DNA from 4 places in the Novimethylophilus sp. genome. Region 1 is predicted to be linked to each of the others. Evidence: riboswitches for the same ligand, from Rfam matches in the RefSeq annotation. Region 1 holds a riboswitch; each other region holds the start of a gene.
What was found. Region 1 has a riboswitch for cyclic di-GMP ahead of VGK14_RS06000 (HD-GYP domain-containing protein). Riboswitches for the same ligand answer to the same signal wherever they lie in the genome.
Positions count from the first base shown of each region.

Region 2: it holds a riboswitch for cyclic di-GMP, as region 1 does, so the genes downstream of both, VGK14_RS13380 (sensor histidine kinase) here and VGK14_RS06000 (HD-GYP domain-containing protein) in region 1, are expected to answer to the same signal.
Region 3: it holds a riboswitch for cyclic di-GMP, as region 1 does, so the genes downstream of both, VGK14_RS13880 (EAL and HDOD domain-containing protein) here and VGK14_RS06000 (HD-GYP domain-containing protein) in region 1, are expected to answer to the same signal.
Region 4: it holds a riboswitch for cyclic di-GMP, as region 1 does, so the genes downstream of both, motA (flagellar motor stator protein MotA) here and VGK14_RS06000 (HD-GYP domain-containing protein) in region 1, are expected to answer to the same signal.

Region 1 is NZ_DASXVH010000042.1:598-5,438, forward strand. It holds gene VGK14_RS05995 (class I SAM-dependent methyltransferase) at 1-252, opposite strand, end outside; gene VGK14_RS06000 (HD-GYP domain-containing protein) at 311-1,606, opposite strand; cyclic di-GMP riboswitch class I at 1,782-1,865, opposite strand; gene VGK14_RS06005 (hypothetical protein) at 2,633-3,724, opposite strand; gene VGK14_RS06010 (DUF2274 domain-containing protein) at 3,797-4,042, opposite strand; gene VGK14_RS06015 (TrbI/VirB10 family protein) at 4,039-4,841, opposite strand, start outside.
Region 2 is NZ_DASXVH010000090.1:24,314-29,154, forward strand. It holds gene VGK14_RS13380 (sensor histidine kinase) at 1-1,157, opposite strand, end outside; cyclic di-GMP riboswitch class I at 1,277-1,361, opposite strand; gene lysS (lysine--tRNA ligase) at 1,427-2,932, opposite strand; one part of gene prfB (peptide chain release factor 2) at 2,934-3,956, opposite strand; one part of gene prfB (peptide chain release factor 2) at 3,958-4,038, opposite strand; gene VGK14_RS13395 (MgtC/SapB family protein) at 4,091-4,841, opposite strand, start outside.
Region 3 is NZ_DASXVH010000099.1:7,102-11,942, forward strand. It holds gene VGK14_RS13870 (MBL fold metallo-hydrolase) at 1-120, shown strand, start outside; gene VGK14_RS13875 (phosphomannomutase/phosphoglucomutase) at 124-1,497, opposite strand; gene VGK14_RS13880 (EAL and HDOD domain-containing protein) at 1,517-2,752, opposite strand; cyclic di-GMP riboswitch class I at 2,824-2,912, opposite strand; gene hemN (oxygen-independent coproporphyrinogen III oxidase) at 3,031-4,401, shown strand; gene VGK14_RS13890 (peptidylprolyl isomerase) at 4,476-4,841, opposite strand, start outside.
Region 4 is NZ_DASXVH010000098.1:3,060-7,900, reverse strand. It holds gene hisC (histidinol-phosphate transaminase) at 1-377, opposite strand, end outside; gene motA (flagellar motor stator protein MotA) at 503-1,366, opposite strand; cyclic di-GMP riboswitch class I at 1,458-1,543, opposite strand; gene pheA (prephenate dehydratase) at 1,605-2,672, opposite strand; gene VGK14_RS13805 (phosphoglycerate dehydrogenase) at 2,721-3,899, opposite strand; gene serC (3-phosphoserine/phosphohydroxythreonine transaminase) at 3,926-4,841, opposite strand, start outside.

The DNA.
Region 1 (4,841 bases):
GGCGCCTGACTCCAGATCGGCAGAAACAGCTGTAATATTATCGATGCCGTGCAGGCGTGACAGCGCCTCCTCATCCCGATCGACCGCCTCTATCTGATACCCCTGTGCGGCCAGCCACAATGCATGCCGGCCGTTGCCGCTGGCAATATCCAGCACCTGGCCGCCATTGCGGATCAGCGCTGCGAACCGGCATATCCAGGGAGAAGGGGGTTCGTGCGACAGGTGGCCGCAATGGACGACATCATTCTGCATCCGCAGCTTCCCCGTGGAATGCTGATCCAAGTTCACCACAAAGCAGGCCGATACCGATTCACACCGGGAACGGATCGGTCCCGGTTCGGAATTGTTGACCGGCGATGACATCCGTCATGTCCAGCGGCGCGCCATCCGTCGGTTGCTTGTTGAGGAAGTAATAACAGATACGCTTGCGCGGGCGGAGATACTCGAACGCATCCTGCGGCAGTTGCAGCGGGCGCAGGCATTTCTTGATGCTGAGGCCCACCTCTTCGCTCAGATCGATGACCACCGGCGTCTCGCGCGACACCTTGGGTTCATGGATCATCACGAAAGGCAGCAACGGCTTCTGCGGATTGACCGTCATGACGATGCCGTAAACACCGTTGGAAAGCTGCACGATGCTACCCGGCGGATAAACGCCCAGCGACTTGATCAGCAGCCTGAGTATGGTTGAGTCGAACTTTTGCGGCTGCGTGACATACATATGCGACAGCGCTTCATACGGCGTCATCGCGTCGGCCGGATTCGCCGGATTGCACAGGTTTTCGTAATCGTTGACGATCCCCAAGAGGCGCGCCAGCGGATCGATCTGCGCTTCCTTCAGATGCTTGGGATAACCCGAACCATCGACGTATTCGTGATGCTGCAGGATGATTCTGGCGATGCGCTCGGACATGCCGGATTGTAGCGCCAGCCGCGACCCCAGTTCGCAATGCATGTCTATGAACGATTTATTGAGTGGGCTTTCCGCCTTGCCGATATCGTGAAAGATCGCCGCCAGCCCCAGTTCGCGCGCATCCTCGTCGGACATGTCGAGCGCTTTCGCCAGCATCAGCGCAAGTACGGTCACGTTGAGCGAATGTACATAATTTTCCTGCTGGGAATGATTGCTGCCGACGGCGTGCAGCACCACGTCACTTTCCGTAAGTGCCGACTTCACCATCTGGTTGACCAGTAATTCCGCCTCTTCGCGGGCGCTCGCCGGATGAGCCGATAAATTACGCGTGACAGCCCGCACCCGATGGGCATCCACGACGAATTTCCGCTCGCAGGAGAGAATGATATCGTTAAGCTGTTTGAGGCGGTTCGAACGCTTCTGCAGATCCAGCGCGGGCGATACCGGTACTGCGACCTTCATGGGTGCCCATGCGGCCGGTACCGTTGGCGGCAGCAGCGGTTCGCAATCGCTGCGCAGTGGATCGTAACGCAACTGTTTCAGCTTCAGGGCGCGAATTTTCTCGATCTGGCCTTCATCTTTGATCTTGAAGTTGCTGAAGGTGAAAGGATGGCCCATCCAGCCCAGGTCGAGATGGATATAGAGGCCGACACACAACTGGTCCGGGTGGATGTAATGCGATTTCATTTTCATGACGGTCTCCTGCAAACGGGGCATTTGCCCGAGCACGAGGCTCAACATCAAGCAATGCCGTATGGAACCAGCGCGCCTCACTCGTCACGTCCGGAACTCCACATTCAAATCCAGAAACTTCCGATCAAGGATAAGGATGCAACGAAATCTGACGGGGACCTGGAACAAGGCCTGTACCGGCAGCCCCGCCGTCATAGGAATATCCCTTAGACCGGAAACTTTGCGTCCCCACCTTTCGATGGGTTTGCCTTTAATTGACCATGGCACGAACAATCGGGCACAAAAAACACGGTCAAATACTAATGCCTAAGTCTTTCCTAAATCGACCAGCAGATGCAAAACATTAACGACAAACGGAAAGCCATACCCGATAAGCGGCATTTCAGGCACAAGCGATGTGACCATTTTTATCGGGAATAGTTACACAGAGGTTACGCGGTATGCGTACTCAAGGTAGAATTACGTCCTTCGCCGGGGTGACGGAATTGGTAGACGTAGCGGACTTAAAATCTGTTTTGTCAAGTCATTTTTTCTTGTGCCGCCTAGGCGGAAGGTTAATAGTGACAACGGTTTGCGAGCATTCAAGGCGTAGCTTCGCGGCTCGGCTTGATGGCCAGGAGCCAAGCAGGAGCCAGCGGAAAGAGGTGTAGGCTCCATAGCATCGTGCAATGCCCGAGTGGTGAAATCGGTAGACACAAGGGACTTAAACAATTTGAGCCTTCGGGGGGAAACGCCCGAAGTGAAGCCCGTCAAAGTCGGCGAAAGCCCTGGATGCCCCTGCATCCGAGCCAACGCCGAGCCAAGCCCAGGCCCAGCGCTTGGGAAGGTGTAGAGAGCAGACGGCGGGCACCTACGGCCGCAAGGCTATGGTGAAGGCGTGCTCCAGACCACGAACAGCGCATGCGCTGGCGGCGAAAGCCGAAGTGGTAAGAAAATCCCTCGCCGTAAGGCGTGCCGGTTCGATTCCGGCCTCGGGCACCATCCAAAGCCGCTCCTGTTCACACAGAGGCGGCTCTTTTTTTGCGCTCAAGGCTGCGTGGCATGTTTCAACGCCAAGCACTTTTCCAGATAGCTGTCTGAGAACGCACGGAGGTTTACGCGGCGCACCGATTGTTCCGCTTGAGAACCTGGGTACTCGCGGTGGGGCAGGCAACGGGCTAGCGCAGTACCAAGCTGCGCGTGAAGGCGACCGTCCGGATTCAACTCCCAAGCGCCATTGGCTCGCCCGTCCGGTAGCATCACTACGGCACCACACCGGACTTCGCCCAAGAAGTCCTGCAACAAGTAGTCGCGAGTGGCAATGTATGGGAACACCATCGCACCTTGGACACCGGCGGAAAAAAGCGCCACCGCCGGCAGCATCACATCATGCCCAAGATTGAGTACAGCTTTCTTTTGCTCATCAAGGCTGAACATCAGTTTGGTGTCCTTCTGCACCTTACTGAGCACCTTGTTGCGAAAGAGTGCCGGCTGTTCCTTCACCAAGAACAACAAGGCTGCCAGATAGAAAGGCAGTTGCAGGAATGGCAGGTCCACCGCTCGGATCAACCCACTCAGCCACTCTAGCTTGGATTCGGCGCTGCCTGGCTGGTGGTAGAGGTACAGAATCGCCGGCAGATAGCCCGACAGCAGCGACGCATTTTTCGCAAGGTCGGGTTTTGCGTCCTCCAGCGCCTTGTCAAAGGTTCTGGTGTTTTGCTTTACATCCCATGCACCAAAGCGCCGTCCCAGCAGTTCAGCAAAGTCATGCAGAGCCTGGCTGGCACCGCCAAACTTCTGCCGTTGTTCGAGCATCGCCATCGTCGGATTCAACTCCAACGGCTTCGAGCGCAGCAGGTTCTCCAGGTAATCGGTATTGGCCGAACGCCGACCTTCGATCATGTCGGTCAACACGTTGTTGTCGAGCACCAGCGAGTGCAACACCTTCGTTCCGGGAGGCACCGCTCCCCTCCGGTGCAACATCGGCCGGATGTACAGCGCATCGGTGTCGCCAGGTGGTGATGCCACTACCTGACCATCAACCACCCAAGTCTCGCCAATCAATGGCTCGACCACATCAAAGCCTCCCATGATTTCCGTTCCGCTCCATGTTTTCCTATCGCGTACAGCCAGACGCACGGGGTATAGCTGTCCTTCTGGTATCGGACAATACCAGTCGAGTGGCTGGCACACGATACCTCTGTCTGCATCTCATCCGGGAGCTGATCGTGCGCTCTTGCTCATCTGCCCCTTCCTGAACCCTCGATCTCCAGCAATGAACGCTTCGAGCATGTACGGGATCAGCATCACCGCATCGACTGTCTCGCCATAGGTCTGTGCATGCAGCGCAGCGTAGCGATCGAGGTCGGCCTTGAGACTGGTCGGGCACGTAAAAGTCAGTTTGACGCTCTCGGTCTTCGGCAGCGGGCCCAACCGCAACTTGTGCGTGGTGCTCATCGTGAAGTTCCCCGATTGAAGAACAGCGGCTGATAGGGCCGCAACACCAGATCCCGATTGACGATGATGCGCACCGGCAGGCCTGGCCGTTCCGTCAACGTGGGCTGGATATTGAGGTTGCGCCGAGTCATCTCTTGGCCAACCTGGTTCACACTGTCCTGCAAGCTGTTGCGCCCGGCGTTGATGACGCGATCGCCGTTCTGGCGGTTCTCCGGCGCAGCCAGTTCGGCACCGACACCCAGCAGCGTCGTCAGTGCCGCGCCGGCAAAGATGCGATCCCAATGCCATTCGACGCCATCCTCCAGTCCGGAGTTGCCGGCCGGGTCGGCACCAGCCAGGTTGTCCAGCGTCAGTGATGAGGTGTCGGGCAGGATGATCCGATTCCACACCACCTGCACCCGGCTCTGCCCGTAGCTCACCTGGCTGTTGTAGCGGCCGAGGATGCGCGAACCCTGCGGGATCAGCAGGAACTTGCCGGTGGCCGTGTCATAGACGGGCTCCGTCACTGTGGCGATCACATCGCCCGGCAGATCGGACTTGATGCCCGTAACCAGGGCACCAGCGATCACCGTGCCGGCCATCACCTGATACGGTGAAGCCGGCATTTTCAGATTCCCGGAATTGCGGGTTTCCGTACTTCCTGCTTTCAGGAACGCCTCCTTCTGGTCCTGCCGGTTCTGCACGGCGGTCGAATCGGCAGGCTGCGCTGCTGTTGAAGCCGGCCCGGCAGCCATCGGATCGAAGCCCGCAAGACCGGATGCAGGACTGGCCGTGGCCACCTGCGTCGGCGTGGCTGCGG
Region 2 (4,841 bases), on a different contig from region 1:
CACAGTTCGATCGGCTTGCCGTGCGTGCCGACCCGCGACAATGTCAAGAGGTCGATGATCAGCGCCTGCATGCGGGTGGCGCCATCCACCGCAAAATGGATGAACTCGTTGGCGTCCGCGTCCAGCTTGTCCTTGTAGCGGCGCGCTAGCAATTGCGTGTAGCTCGCCACCATGCGCAACGGTTCCTGCAGGTCGTGCGAGGCCACGTAGGCGAACTGCTCCAGCTCGCGATTGGAATGCGCCAGCTCCTCGGTGCGCTCCGCCAGTTCTTGCTGGGTGCGCTTGAAGGCGGTGATATCGGAAAACTCCACGATGAAATGCGTCACCGCGTCATTGTCGTCTTTCACCGAACTGACGTTGATCCAGGCGGGAAACTCCTTGCCGCTCTTGTGGCACAGCCAGGCCTCGCCCTGCCAGCGCCCGCCATTGGCGACGGTCTGCCGGATCGCGGCCAGCGCTTCGGATTGCTGGTCGGCAAATAGATGCTGCCATGGCTTGCCTGCCAGTTCCTCGGGCAGGAAACCGCAGATTTCGATGACCGTCCTGTTCGCATGCAGGACTTTGCCTTTCATGTCGGCGATGAACACCGCCTCGATGTTGCTTTCGAACGCCTGCGACAGCAAGCGCAGCAACTCGTGCTCGCTCTGGAAATAGGCATCCAGCGAGATTTGGGAATCGAGCAATGTTCTTTTGATCAACGCCGACATCGTAGCCAGCAGTTTTTGCTGGTCACCGCCGCAGTGGCGCAGCATTTCGGGCAATATGCTGGCGAGATATCTGCCGTAATCGCCGAGATGCCACTTGGGCTTCAAGCCGGCTGCCTGATGCGCCATGCCCACACGCATCCTGGCCAGCGCATACTCCAGCCCGTACTCGCCGCTGCCGAGCTGTTCGAAATAAGTGAGTTGTTTCTGCTTGAGGCTGGCGAGCTGCCCGGCATCCTGCAGCAGCTTGCCGGCTTCGGCATCGGCCTGCAAACGGGCGTAGAAAGCGTCGGCGAATGCCGCCCCGTCCAGGTCGAGCCGCTGGTGCAGGTCGTTCAGCAGCGCAATGTCCTGTGCACCGAACTCGAGAAAGTCCTTGCGTCGACGAACGTCTTCCGCGTCGAGTCCCATCGACTCGGCCAGGGTCCGATCATCAATGCTGGCATTTACCATGTGATCCATCTCCTCGGTAGCCAAGTGCCGGCAATGGCGAAAGCACTTGCTGTACGGTCCGAAGAAGCAGAGCTAGAGGCAATTCAGGAGGGAGTTCGAGATATCGATGAACCCTGCGACCTGGCAATCCCGCTGTCCCCGACATCATCCTTGGACCGGAAATTTTGCGCCCCCGCCTTACGGTCGGGTTCGCCCTTTTCAGGTAGTGTTAATTTGACATTAGAATGCCAAAACAGCCGGCTGTCAATTTAGCGCGAAAGTCTTGTTTTTCAAGCCTCTGGACGCATGTGCGGGAACAGGATCACGTCGCGGATGCTGGGCGAGTCCGTCAGCAACATCACCAAGCGGTCGATGCCGATGCCACAGCCGCCGGTCGGGGGCATGCCGTATTCCAGCGCGCGAATGTAATCGGCGTCGTAGTACATGGCTTCGTCATCCCCGGCCTCCTTGGCCGCCACCTGCGCCTTGAAACGCTCGGCCTGGTCCTCGGCGTCGTTCAGCTCGGAAAAGCCGTTGGCAATCTCGCGCCCGGTAATGAACAACTCGAAGCGCTCGGTAATGCCGGGACGGGTGTCGGATGCGCGCGCCAGCGGCGATACCTCGACCGGGTAGTCGACGATATAGGTCGGCTGCCACAGCTCGGCTTCCGCGGTCTCCTCGAACAGCGCCAGCTGCAGCGCGCCGAGGCCGGCGTGCGCCAGCGGCTTGACGCCGAATTTGGCCAGCTCGGTCCGGAGGAAATCCGCGTCGTCCAACTGGGCGGCGCTGTATTGCGGCGCGTACTTGAGAATCGCCCCGGTGATCGTCAGGCGCTGGAACGGCTGAGACAGGTCGAGCTCGCGTCCCTGGTACGTCACCACCGCATCCCCGGTCGCAGCCATGGCCGCGGCGCGGATGCAGGCCTCGGTGAAATCCATCAGCCACTGGTAATCGGTATAGGCGGCATAGAATTCCATCATCGTGAATTCCGGATTGTGCCGCACGGAGAGCCCTTCATTGCGGAAATTGCGGTTGATTTCGAACACGCGCTCGAAGCCGCCGACGACCAGGCGCTTGAGATACAGTTCGGGCGCGATGCGCAGGAACATCTGCATGTCCAGCGCATTGTGATGGGTCTTGAACGGCTTGGCCGCCGCGCCGCCGGGGATGGGGTGCAGCATCGGTGTTTCGACTTCGAGGAATTCGTTGTCCAGCATGAAGCTGCGAATCGCGGCGACGACACGGCTACGCGCGATGAAAGTTTGGCGCGTATCCTCGTTCATGATGAGGTCGACGTAGCGCTGGCGGTACTTGATTTCCAGGTCGGTGAGACCATGGAACTTCTCCGGCAACGGGCGCAGGCTCTTCGTCAGCAGGCGCAGGCTGTCCACCCGCACGCTCAGTTCGCCGGTCTTGGTTTTCATCAGCACGCCTTCGGCGCCGACGATATCGCCCAGATCCCAGCGTTTGAAGGCTTCGTAGGCTTCCTCGCCAACCTGATCGCGCGCGATGAAAAACTGGATGCGCCCGCCGCTGTCCTGCACCGTGGCAAAACTGGCCTTGCCCATCACGCGCTTCAGCATCATGCGGCCCGCCACGCAGGCGCGCACCGCTTCGGCTTCCAGCGCTTCTGCCTCTTTTGGCCCGTGCGCGGCATGCAGACTGGCCGCGGCATGCAGCGGACGGAAATCATTGGGAAAAGCCACGCCGCTCTGGCGCAGGCTTTTCAGCTTCTCGCGCCGCTCGGAAATGACGTGGCTTTCGTCCTGTACGGACGTATTTTCTTGTTCGCTCAATTTATACTCCCTGCTTCAAACTCTCGCTGATGAACGGGTCGAGATCGCCATCCAGCACGGATTGGGTGTTGCCGATTTCGACGTTGGTGCGCAGATCCTTGATGCGCGACTGGTCCAGCACATAGGAACGGATCTGGTGGCCCCAGCCGATGTCGGTCTTGGCGTCTTCCATCGCCTGTTTTTCCTCGTTGCGGCGGCGCAGTTCCAGCGCGTACAGCTGCGCCTTCAGCATCGCCATCGCCTCGGCGCGGTTGCGGTGCTGCGAACGGTCGTTCTGGCATTGCACCACGGTGTTGGTCGGCAGGTGGGTGATACGCACTGCGGAATCGGTCTTGTTGATGTGCTGGCCGCCGGCGCCCGATGCGCGATAGGTATCGATGCGCAAATCTGCCGGATTGATGTCGACCTCGATGGAATCGTCCACTTCGGGATAGACAAACACGCTGGCAAAGCTGGTATGGCGGCGCGCGTTGGAGTCGAACGGCGATTTGCGCACCAGCCGGTGCACGCCGGATTCGGTGCGCAGCGTGCCGTAGGCGTAATCGCCGGAAACCTTGAGGCTCGCGCTCTTGATGCCGGCGACGTCGCCTTCGGACTCTTCCAGCACTTCGACCTGGAAGCCTTTTCTTTCGCAGTAGCGCAGATACATGCGCAGCAGCATAGAACCCCAGTCCTGCGCTTCGGTACCGCCGGAACCGGCCTGGATATCGACAAAGCAGTTGTTGGGGTCCATCGGGTGGGAGAACATGCGGCGGAATTCCAGCGCGGCGACTTCTTGCTCCAGTTCCCGGGCATCGGCTTCGATGGCGTACACGGTATCGTCGTCGCCTTCGCCGCGCGCCATCTCGAACAGTTCCTGCGCGTCTTTCAGGCCGTTGGCGACGTGCTCCAGCGTCAGCACTACCGACTCCAGCGATTTCTTCTCGCGCCCCAGCGCTTGTGCACGCTCGGCATCGTTCCAGATGGCCGGGTCTTCGGCGAGTTGGTTGACTTCGGTCAGGCGCTCCTGTTTCCCATCGAAGTCAAAGATACCTCCGCAGATCGACGCTGCGGGAACCCAGTTCCTGCAGGTGATTGGCGATGGCATTGAGGCGTTCGGCTTCCATGGTGATTCCGGTCAATAATTTTAAAAGCGCGATTATAGCAGCCCGCCGCCCATCATCCGAACAGCAGCATGCCTATACCCAGCCCGATCGCGACGGCACCCATTCCCACGGCGGCCCGGCGCGCCAATGCCTTGCCGCCGATAAACGCCAGCAGGCCGAACTTGAAAGCCAGGTTGGAGAGATAGGCGATCGTGATCGACATGACCGCCTGGTCTGCCAGCAGCTTGCCCTGTTCGAACAGGCGCAGGCTGGAAAGCGATATCGCATCCACGTCAGTCAGCCCGGAAACGAAAGCCAGCAGGTACAGTCCGCGACTGCCGGCAATATCGGACAGCCAGGCGGCAGCCAGCAGCACCAGCGCATACAAGGCGCCAAACGACAACGCCGTTTTGATTTCGGTCGGGTTGCGGATTTCCGGCATCGGCAGCTCAGCCATCCGGTTCATGCTGCACCACCAATAAAAGGCCGCCGTCGCGCCGACGACAAACCCGCTCGCCAGCACCGGCACCAGATGCGGCAAAATGGCGGGAGATACCACGCTGCTTACCACGCACAGCCGTATCAGCACGACCAGGTTGGCGATCAGGATGACCACGACGGCCAAGCCGGACAAGGCGGGGTTCTTGCCGTAGCGGGCATACACCAGCGTCGTCGCGGTACTCGACACCAGGCCGCCGAGAAAGCCCAGCAGCGGCGAACCGTAACGCTGGCCGACACCACGCAGCGCCACATAACCCGCCAGGCTCACGCCGGAAATCAGCACCACCATCCACCAGGTCTGGTAAGGATTGAGCGTATCGTAG
Region 3 (4,841 bases), on a different contig from region 1:
ACGACGATTCCTTTGGACAACGCTGCTTCAGCGTCCGGAAAAATGCCTGAGTTTACGCAGGAAGACAGGATGGTGTATCGAACATATGTCGCTGCGGAAATCGGTGAAACAGGCAGGTAGTTTTCAGAACGGAAGGGCAGCCCCAGGTGCCGCCGCCAGGATGACCTGCCGGAATTGCTCCTGAATACGCTTGAGCGCAGCTTCGTTATCCGCCTCGAAGCGCAGCACCACCACCGGCGTGGTGTTGGAAGGCCGCATCAGGCCGAAGCCGTCGGCATATTCAACGCGCAGGCCGTCGATGGTGATGATGTTCTGGGCATTCGCAAATCGGGCCTCTCTTTGCAGCTGAGCGATCAGCGCATGCGGTTCGCCTTCTTTCATCTGAATATGCTGTTCCGGGGTGCTGACGCTGTCCGGCAGGGCATGCAGCACTGCCGAAGGGTCGTCGGACCTGCTGAGGATTTCCAGCAGGCGACAGCCGGCGTAGAGGCCGTCGTCGAAGCCGTACCAGCGCTCCTTGAAAAACACGTGACCGCTCATTTCGCCCGCCAGCGCGGCCCCGGTCTCTTTCATTTTGGCCTTGACCAGGGAATGCCCGGTTTTCCATAGCAGCGGCCGGCCGCCATGTTGTGTGATCCATGCGTGCAGATTACGCGTGGATTTGACGTCGTAAATGATGGTGGCGTCCGGCTCGCGCGACAGCACGTCGGCGGCGAACAGCATCAGCTGCCGGTCGGGGTAGACGATGGTGCCGTCCTTGGTCACCACTCCCAGGCGATCGCCATCGCCGTCGAAAGCCAGCCCGATTTCGGCATCGCCGGCTTTGAGGGCGCGGATCAGGTCGGCCAGGTTTTCCGGCACCGAAGGATCAGGGTGATGGTTGGGAAAGTTGCCGTCCACATCGCAATATAGCTCTTCCACCTCGCAGCCCAGCGTGCGGAACAGTTTGCCGGCAAAAGCGCCGGCAACGCCGTTGCCGCAATCCACCGCGATGCGCATCGGCCGCGCCAGCTTGAGGTCGCCGGTAATGCGCGCGACATATTCGGGCGCGATATCGTGCTTGCCGTAACTGCCGGTGCCTTCGAACAATTCGCCCTGTTCGATGCGCTTTCTCAGGCCCTGGATGGCTTCGCCGGACAATGTCTCGCCGCCGAGCACCATTTTCAGGCCGTTGTAGTCCGGCGGGTTATGGCTGCCGGTGACCATCACGCCGCAATTGGTGCCAAGATGGCAGGCGGCGAAATACACCATGGGCGTGGCGACCAGTCCCAGATCGATCACATGGACGCCAGCCTTGCGTATGCCTTGCGCCAGCGCCGCCGCCAATTGCGGGCTGGACAGCCGGCCGTCGTAACCGATGCAGATCTGTGTCTGGCGCCTGGCCGTGGCTTCCGAGCCGATTGCCTGGCCGATCGCCTCGACGATTTGCGGCGTGAGCGTCGTACCGACGATGCCGCGAATGTCGTAAGCCTTGAAGATTTCCTGGGGAAGATTCATGGATGGTTTATTTATTTAATTAACTCGGTTCAAATAGCCGATGCAGCATCTCATTGGCCCAGGTAATAGATTCCTGCTGCTTCTCCATCAGCGTAGGAATGGGAATTCCCAGCATTTCCGCCATGTCTGCGACGCTGTCGAAATCCCCGTTTTCCAGCTGGTTGCAGATATTCAGCATCACGCCGATCTTGCCTTCGCGTTCGAGCAAAGCATGGCTCACTTCATCCACCAGATTGAGGCTGTTGACGATGTCTCCGATCGGCATGCCCAGCGCGCTGTCTGCCAGTGAAAGCATGCCGGCGACATAGGCACGTTCGGGCATGATGTTGACGGATTCAGCCATCGACTCCATCAATCTGCCGCGATGCACCGCCAGTTCAAGTATCGGCGTACAACCCCGGTCGTTCTGTTGGGTAAACAACAGAACCTGCAGCCATCTGCCCAACTGACGCATGCCGAGTATATGGATCGCTTGTCGGATAGAGCCTATTTTATTTGAAGAATAGAAGGCCGGGGAATTAATCAGGCGCAGCAAGCTGTAGGTCAGCCCGGGATTGCCCTTGAACGATGCCTCGATCTCGCCGAAATCCGCGTCGTTGTTCACTTTGGCCAGCAGGTTGAGCACCGCCAACCTGGTGGGGTCGGTCATGCGGCCATCGATGATGGCGGGGTGGGCAAAATAATATCCCTGGAACAGGTCGAATCCGGCCCGGCTACAGGCATGGTAGATTTCGCGCGTTTCCACCTTCTCGGCCAGCAGCCTGCAAGGCCATTGCCGCAGATAGTTGACCAGTTGGGGCAGGCTGCCGATATCGGTCTGCAAGATATCAACCTTGATGATATCCACCAACTCGAACAATGGGCACGGTTCTGCGTGAAAGACATAATCATCCAGCGCGAACTCATAGCCTATTTCCTTGAGATGGCGCACGCGAGCAATGATCTCATCGGTGATTTCGATATGCTCGAGAAGCTCCAGCGTCACCTTGTCTTTGGGTAACAGGGTGATGGTATCGCTCAGCAGCAACTCCTCGGCGACATTGATGAACAGCTTGCGGTTGCCCATCAGTTCGATCATGCCGATATGGTTGAAGGCGCTGATGATGACATTGGCGGTGGCGGCAGTGTGATCGAAAGCATTTTTCGCTTCGGGCTGCGCGTCGCGATACAGCAATTCCATCGCGACAATGACGCCGTCCGGCCCAAGAATGGGCTGATGGGCAAAACAATAATCCTTGAGTTGTGCAACAGGCATGCGGGGCCACTTTCTTGTTATGGTTGTGAGCAGGGAACCGGAGGCAGGCAGATCACAGGAGTATCATGGCTTTCGGCAGCTCCGCTATCGTATAGTGAGACACTACTTAGACCGGAAACTTTGTGCCCTCGCCTTTCGGCCGAGTTAACCCTTTCGTTGCGGTTATTTTGGGTATTTGCGGGGTGCTGTCAACTGATTTTTAGGGTTCTGCGTGAAATTTTATCCTGCTTGTTATAAATCAAGATATAAGGGTGCATGTGCCGGAGTATAATTGGCGTATGGAATTCTCTACCGAACTGCTGCACAAATACTGCAAGGCCGGACCGCGTTACACCTCCTATCCCACCGCGCCTTATTTCCATGAGGGCTTCGGGCCGGCACAGTGGGAACAGGAGCTGCGCGAGAGCCAGGACAAGGGCCGCGATATCTCGCTTTATGCCCACATCCCGTTCTGCGATACGCTGTGCTACTACTGCGGTTGCAACATGATCGCCACCAAGGACTACAGCAAGGCCGAGTCCTACCTGCAAGACCTGTTCCGTGAAATCGACCATGTCGCCGCGCTGATCAATCCGCAACGCAAGGTCAGGCAGCTGCATTGGGGCGGCGGTACGCCAACCTATCTCAAACCGGACGATTTGCGCCGCTTATACGACTACCTCGCAGGTAAATTCCATATTGCGCATGACGCCGAAATCGGCTGCGAAATGGACCCGCGCGAGCTGACGCGCGACCATATCCAGGCCCTGCGTCAAAGCGGTTTCAACCGGCTAAGCCTGGGCGTGCAGGATCTGGACGACCGGGTACAGCACGCAGTCAATCGCGTGCAGCCGGAAGCCCTGATCCGTGAAGTGTACGGCTGGATACGCGATGCCGGTTTTCACAGTGTCAATTTCGATCTCATGGTCGGCCTGCCGCACCAGACCGTCGCCAGCTTCGAGCCGACGCTGGATAAAGTCATCGCGATGGCGCCGGATCGTTTTGCGGTGTTCAACTACGCTCACGTGCCGTGGATGAAAAAGCACCAGAAACTCATTCAGGAAGAAACCCTGCCGCAGCTGGAACAGCGTCTCGCGCTGCAAAAGCTCACGCTGGAAAAACTCACCGCTGCCGGCTATGTCTATATCGGCATGGACCACTTCGCCCGCCCCGATGACGAACTGGTCAAGGCGCAGCGCGAGAAAACCCTGTACCGCAACTTCCAGGGTTATACCACGCACAAGGATTGCGATATTCTGGCTTTCGGCGCGTCGGCAATCTCTCAAACCGACGATGTCTATGCGCAGAACGTCAAGGTGCTGTCCGATTACCGCCGGATGACCAGCGCCGGCAAGTTGCCGATCGACCGTGGCCTGCGCATAACCCGGGAAGACAAACTGCGCCGCGACGCCATCACCCGCATCATGTGCGACCTGGAGCTGGACAAGGCGAACTTCGGCAAGTCATGGCATATCGATTTCGACGGCTACTTTGGTCCCGCATTGGAAGAACTGAAGGAAATGCAGGCGGACGGGCTGGTGGCGCTGGAAGCAGACAAGGTGCGTGTTACCGAAACCGGGCGCGTATTTCTGCGCAACATCGCGATGGCGTTCGACAGCTATCTGCATCAACAGGCGGCGGACAAACCGAGGTATTCCAAGACGGTTTGACGAAACCGTAATCCGCACAAACAAAAGGGCACGCCGAGATCGACTCGGCGTGCCCTTTTTGTTTGCTAAATGATTTACTTCACTGCGGTCTTGCTATTGTCGACGATCTTGGCTTTGGCGCGCAGATCGGCTACCAGTTTCTCCAGCTGCTGCTTCTGCAGGCTGTTGCGCAGTTCGTCCTTCACCTTGTCGAAAGCAGGCGGCTGGGCGTCACGTGCGTCTTCCAGCTTGATTACATGCCAGCCAAACTGGGTTTGCACCGGGGTGGTGGTGTATGAGCCTTTTTGCAGCTTGGAAACGGCGTCGCTGAAAGGCTTGACCATCGCGGCGGGCGGGAACCAGCCCAGATCGCCGCCTTTTTCCTTGGAGCCGGGGTCCAGCGATTTCTCCTTGGCGATCTTGGCGAAATCGCCGCCTTTGGCGAGTTGGGCGATGACGTC
Region 4 (4,841 bases), on a different contig from region 1:
GGATAAACCGCAAAAGAATGCCGTGAAAATACGACTTCCGAGCCGGGCTTCAGAAAGGCGCGTGCTGCGAGTTCGAGTACATCGTTGGAGCCGTTCCCGAGCACGATCCGGGCAGGATCAATACCGAATTTACGGCTGATTGCGTCCTTCAATACGAAGCCGTTGCCGTCGGGATAGCGGGCTATATCCTGCAACGAATCGCGCATCGCAGCCAATGCCTTCGGGCTCACGCCGAGCGGGTTCTCGTTGGATGCCAGCTTGACGATATCGCCTTCATCCAGCCCCATCTCGCGCGCCAGTTCGGAAATCGGTTTCCCCGGTTGATAGGGAGCGATCGCCCGCACATACTCAGGCGCGAGTTCAGACAAAGTTTTCACGAGGGTTTCCTGATGACTTACGCAAAATGAATTGATTGCCGGACACGAACCCGGCAATCAGCAAGCATTAATTCTGCGATTTTAAATGAGAAAGCTTGCGCTGGATATTGCGCGCAATCATTGCGTCAGTTTTTCTTTGAAAAAGATTGCACATATTTATCCAATTCGGCGGAAGCCGGCCGGATATCCGGTGAAATCGATACGCGGGCGAATTCAATGACCATCCTCACCGGATAACCGTTCAGATGCGCAATAATGCCGGTCTTGATACAGGTAAAAAATTGCTCCTCGTCTTCCGCAATATTCTGCAACAGCTTGGAAGCGGGGCCCAGGAAACCATATGCCAGCAAAATGCCGAGAAAGGTGCCCACCAGCGCGGCGGCAATCTTGTGCCCAAGCTCATCCTGCGGACCGCCTATCGACGCCATCGTGATCACGACACCCATAACGGCGGCAACGATCCCGAACGCCGGCAGCGACTCCGCGAGATACGTCAACGCTTCAACAGGCTTGTTTGCCGAATGGGCCGCCGATTCCAGATCGATATCGATCAGATTCTCGATTTCATAGGCATTCATGTTGCCGCTGACCATGATCAGGAAATAATCACAAATAAATTCGACAGTGCGCTTATCCGCCAGTACCTTGGGAAATTTTTCGAAAATGGGACTGTTATAAGGGGCGTCGATATCGGGCTCTATTCCTATCATCCCTTCTTTGCGAATTTTCATCAGGATTGCATACAACAAGGCCAGCGTTTCCGCATAAAACTCCTTGGTGTATTGCGAGCCGCGCAGTATCCTGCCTGCGGCGAGCAGGCACTTCTTCAGTATTCTGCGCGGATTGGATATAAGGAAGGCGCCGAAACCGGCTCCGCCGATGATGACCAGTTCCGCGGGCTGGTATAACGCCGCGATGCGGCCTTCCTCCATGGAGTAGCCGCCCAAAACGCCTACGACGACGATGATGGAACCGAGAATAATGTTCATGTCTACTGCCGATCGCGGACGCTAGCTTGTCACCGGAGTGAATGGCGACGGTCCGCCGCAGTGCGCGGCCATGATAGCCGCAGACATACGTACTGGCGGTCCCGCCGTCATGGAGAATATCTCTTTAGACCGGTGACTTTGCGCCCTTGCTTTTCAGCAAGTTTGCCCTGTTCAGTAAAAGGGTGATTCTACTTGAGTAAAGTGAAGTGTCAATATCGATGCCGCCAAGTGGCGGCCGTCAGATTACCGCTATTGGATACGACCCCAGCACCTTGATGAATGCCGCGTGTTTTTCCAGTTCGGCCAGTGCGCGTGCGACCTTCCCGTCGTTGCGATGGCCTTCGATGTCGACAAAGAATACATACTCCCACAGCCCGGTATAAGAAGGCCGCGATTCCAGCTTGGTCATGCTGACGCCATTTTCGGCCAGCGGCGCGAGCAATTTGACAACGGCGCCGGGCACATTGCGCGTCGCCATCGCCAGCGAGGTTTTGTCGCGTCCCGAGGCTGCCACGTCATGCGTGGCCAGCACCAGAAAACGCGTGGTATTGCGCGGGTCGTCCTCTATGCTTTCCGCAAGCAGGCTGAGGCCGAACAGTTCGCCGGCGCGCCGGCTGGCGATTGCCGCAACCCCCTCGTTTTCGGCCGCCAGGCGTGCCGCTTCGGAATTACTGGCCACCGCTTCGCGCTCGACACCCGCCAGGTTCTGGTTCAGCCATTCGTGGCATTGCGCCAGCGATTGCGCGTGGGAATATACCTTGCGGATGGAATATCTATCGGTTTGTCTGGACAGCAGATTGTGATGCACCGGCAGTTCGATCTCACCGCAAATATTGAGCGCACTTTGCAATAGCAAATCCAGCGTGCGGCCGATCGCGCCCTCGGTGGAATTCTCTACCGGCACCACGCCGTAATCCGCCTTGCCCGCCTCCACCGCGCGGAACACCTCATCGATGGAAGCACACTGCACCGGGTTGGACAGGCCGCCGAACTGCTTGCTGGCGGCTTCTTCGCTATAGGTCCCCAGCGGACCGAGGAAAGCGACGCAAAGCTCTTTTTCCAGCGCCCGGCAATTCGACATCACAGTGCGGAAGATCGCGGTCACCGCCTCATCCGACAGCGGGCCGGGATTCTGTGCCAGCAGGCGGCGCAGCACTTGCGCCTCGCGCTCCGGCCGGTAAATCGGCCCGCCGTTCTTCAGGCTGCCTATCGTATGCGCCAGCGCCGCCCGCTCGCTGACCAGCTTGAGCATCCGGTCGTCGATCGCATCGATTTTTTCGCGGCACTTTTTCAGTTCGTCAGACAAGATCGCAGTCCTTTATTTGTGGGGGCAGCCCGCCAATTCTAAACGTAATCATTCCGCCAGAGGCAAGGCGCGCACATTGAGGACGCCTTTAATGCCGCGGATTTTTTCGACCACGGCGTCGGGTACCGCGCTATCCAGGTCGACCAGGGTATAAGCCATTTTACCGCGCGACTTGTTGAGCATATTGCTGATATTGAGCCCCGCCGCCGCCATCGCGCCGGAAATCTGCCCCAGCATGTTCGGCACATTGGCATTGGCTATTCCCAGCCGGAACGACGATTCGCGGCCCATCTGCACGTTGGGGAAATTGACCGCATTGACGATATTGCCGTTTTCCAGGAAATCCCTGAGCTGATCCACCACCATCACCGCGCAATTATCCTCGGCTTCCGTCGTCGATGCACCCAGATGCGGCAGCGCTATTACACCGGGATGCTCTTTCAGACGCCGGGTCGGAAAATCGCAGATATAAGCCTTCAGTTTCTTGCTGTTCAGGCCATCCAGCACCGCCTGCTCGTCGATGATGCCTTCCCTCGCAAAATTGAGCAGCACTGCGCCGTGCTTCATCAGTTCGACACGTTCGGCATTGACCAGCCGGCGCGTCGCATCGATCAAAGGCACATGCAGCGTAATGAAGTCGCTGTGCCTGAACACATCCCCCACCGTGGCCGCGCGCCGTACTTCGGAAGACAACCGCCATGCCGCATCGACGGTAATGCCGGGATCGAATCCCAGCACCTTCATCCCCAGCTTCAGCGCGGTATCCGCGACCTGGCCTCCCACCGCGCCCAAGCCGACGATGCCCAGCGTGCGTCCCGGGAGTTCGACACCGGCGAAATGCTTCTTGCTTTCTTCCACCTGTTGCGCAAGTGCGTCATCAGCGCCTTGCAGCCCTTCCACAAACCGCATCGCCGGACCGATGTTGCGCGCCGCCATCAGCATGCCGGCGAGCACCAGCTCATTAACCGCATTGGCGTTGGCACCGGGCGCATTGAATACCGGAATGCCGCGTTTGCTCATTTCGGCCACCGGGATATTATTGGTACCGACCCCGGCCCGGCCGATGGCCTGAACGCTTGCAGGGATCACCATGTCCTGCATCCTGGCCGAGCGCACCAGAATGGCGTCGGGCTCGGTCACGTCACTACCGGTTTCGTAATATTCCGCAGGCAGGCGTTTCAGTCCGTGCGCTGAAATCTTGTTGAGGATCAGAATGCGCTTGATCATGACACTCCCCCCTACCGGCGGCCGGATTAGGTATTGTTCTTTTCGAATTCCTTCAGGAAAGCCACCAGCGTTGCAACGCCCTCTTCCGGCATTGCATTGTAGATCGACGCCCGCATGCCGCCGACCGAACGGTGGCCCTTCAACTGCAGCAGGCCGCGGCTCTGCGCCTGCTTCAGGAACTCGTCGTCCAGCGCGGGGTTCTTGAGCGTGAACGGGATGTTCATGCGTGAACGGTTCTCGCGCGCGGTAGGGCAACTATAAAAATCCGTGGCGTCGAAATAATCGTACAACAGATTGGCCTTGCGGATATTGATCTTTTCCATTGCCGCCAGGCCGCCCTTGGCTTTCAGCAGCTTGAACACAAGCCCGGCGATGTACATGCCGTAGGTGGGCGGCGTGTTGTACATGGAATCGTTGTCGGCGTGAATCTTGTAATCGAGCATGGTAGGCGTGCCGGGCAGCGTTTCGCCGATCAGGTCTTTGCGCACGATGACGATCGTTAAACCAGCAGGCCCGATGTTCTTCTGCGCGCCCGCATAAATCAGGCCGAATTTCGACACATCGACCGGCCGCGACAGGATATGCGACGACATATCCGCCACCAGCGGCACGTCGCCGGTTTGCGGCGTCCAGAACATCTCGACGCCACCTATGGTTTCGTTGGAAGTGTGGTGCACGTAGGCCGCCTCGGGGTCGAGCTGCCACTGATCCTGCATCGGCGCATAACTGAAGTTCCTGTCGGCCGAGGATGCGACGACATTCACCTTGCAGTATTTCTGCGCTTCTTGAATAGCTTTCTTCGACCATTCGCCGGTATTGAGGTAATCCGCCTTGTTCTTGCCGCGCAGCAAATTCATCGGAATCATCGAGAACTGCATAGACGCCCCGCCCTGCAGGAACAACACCTTGTAATTGGCGGGAATGCCCATCAGTTCGCGCAGA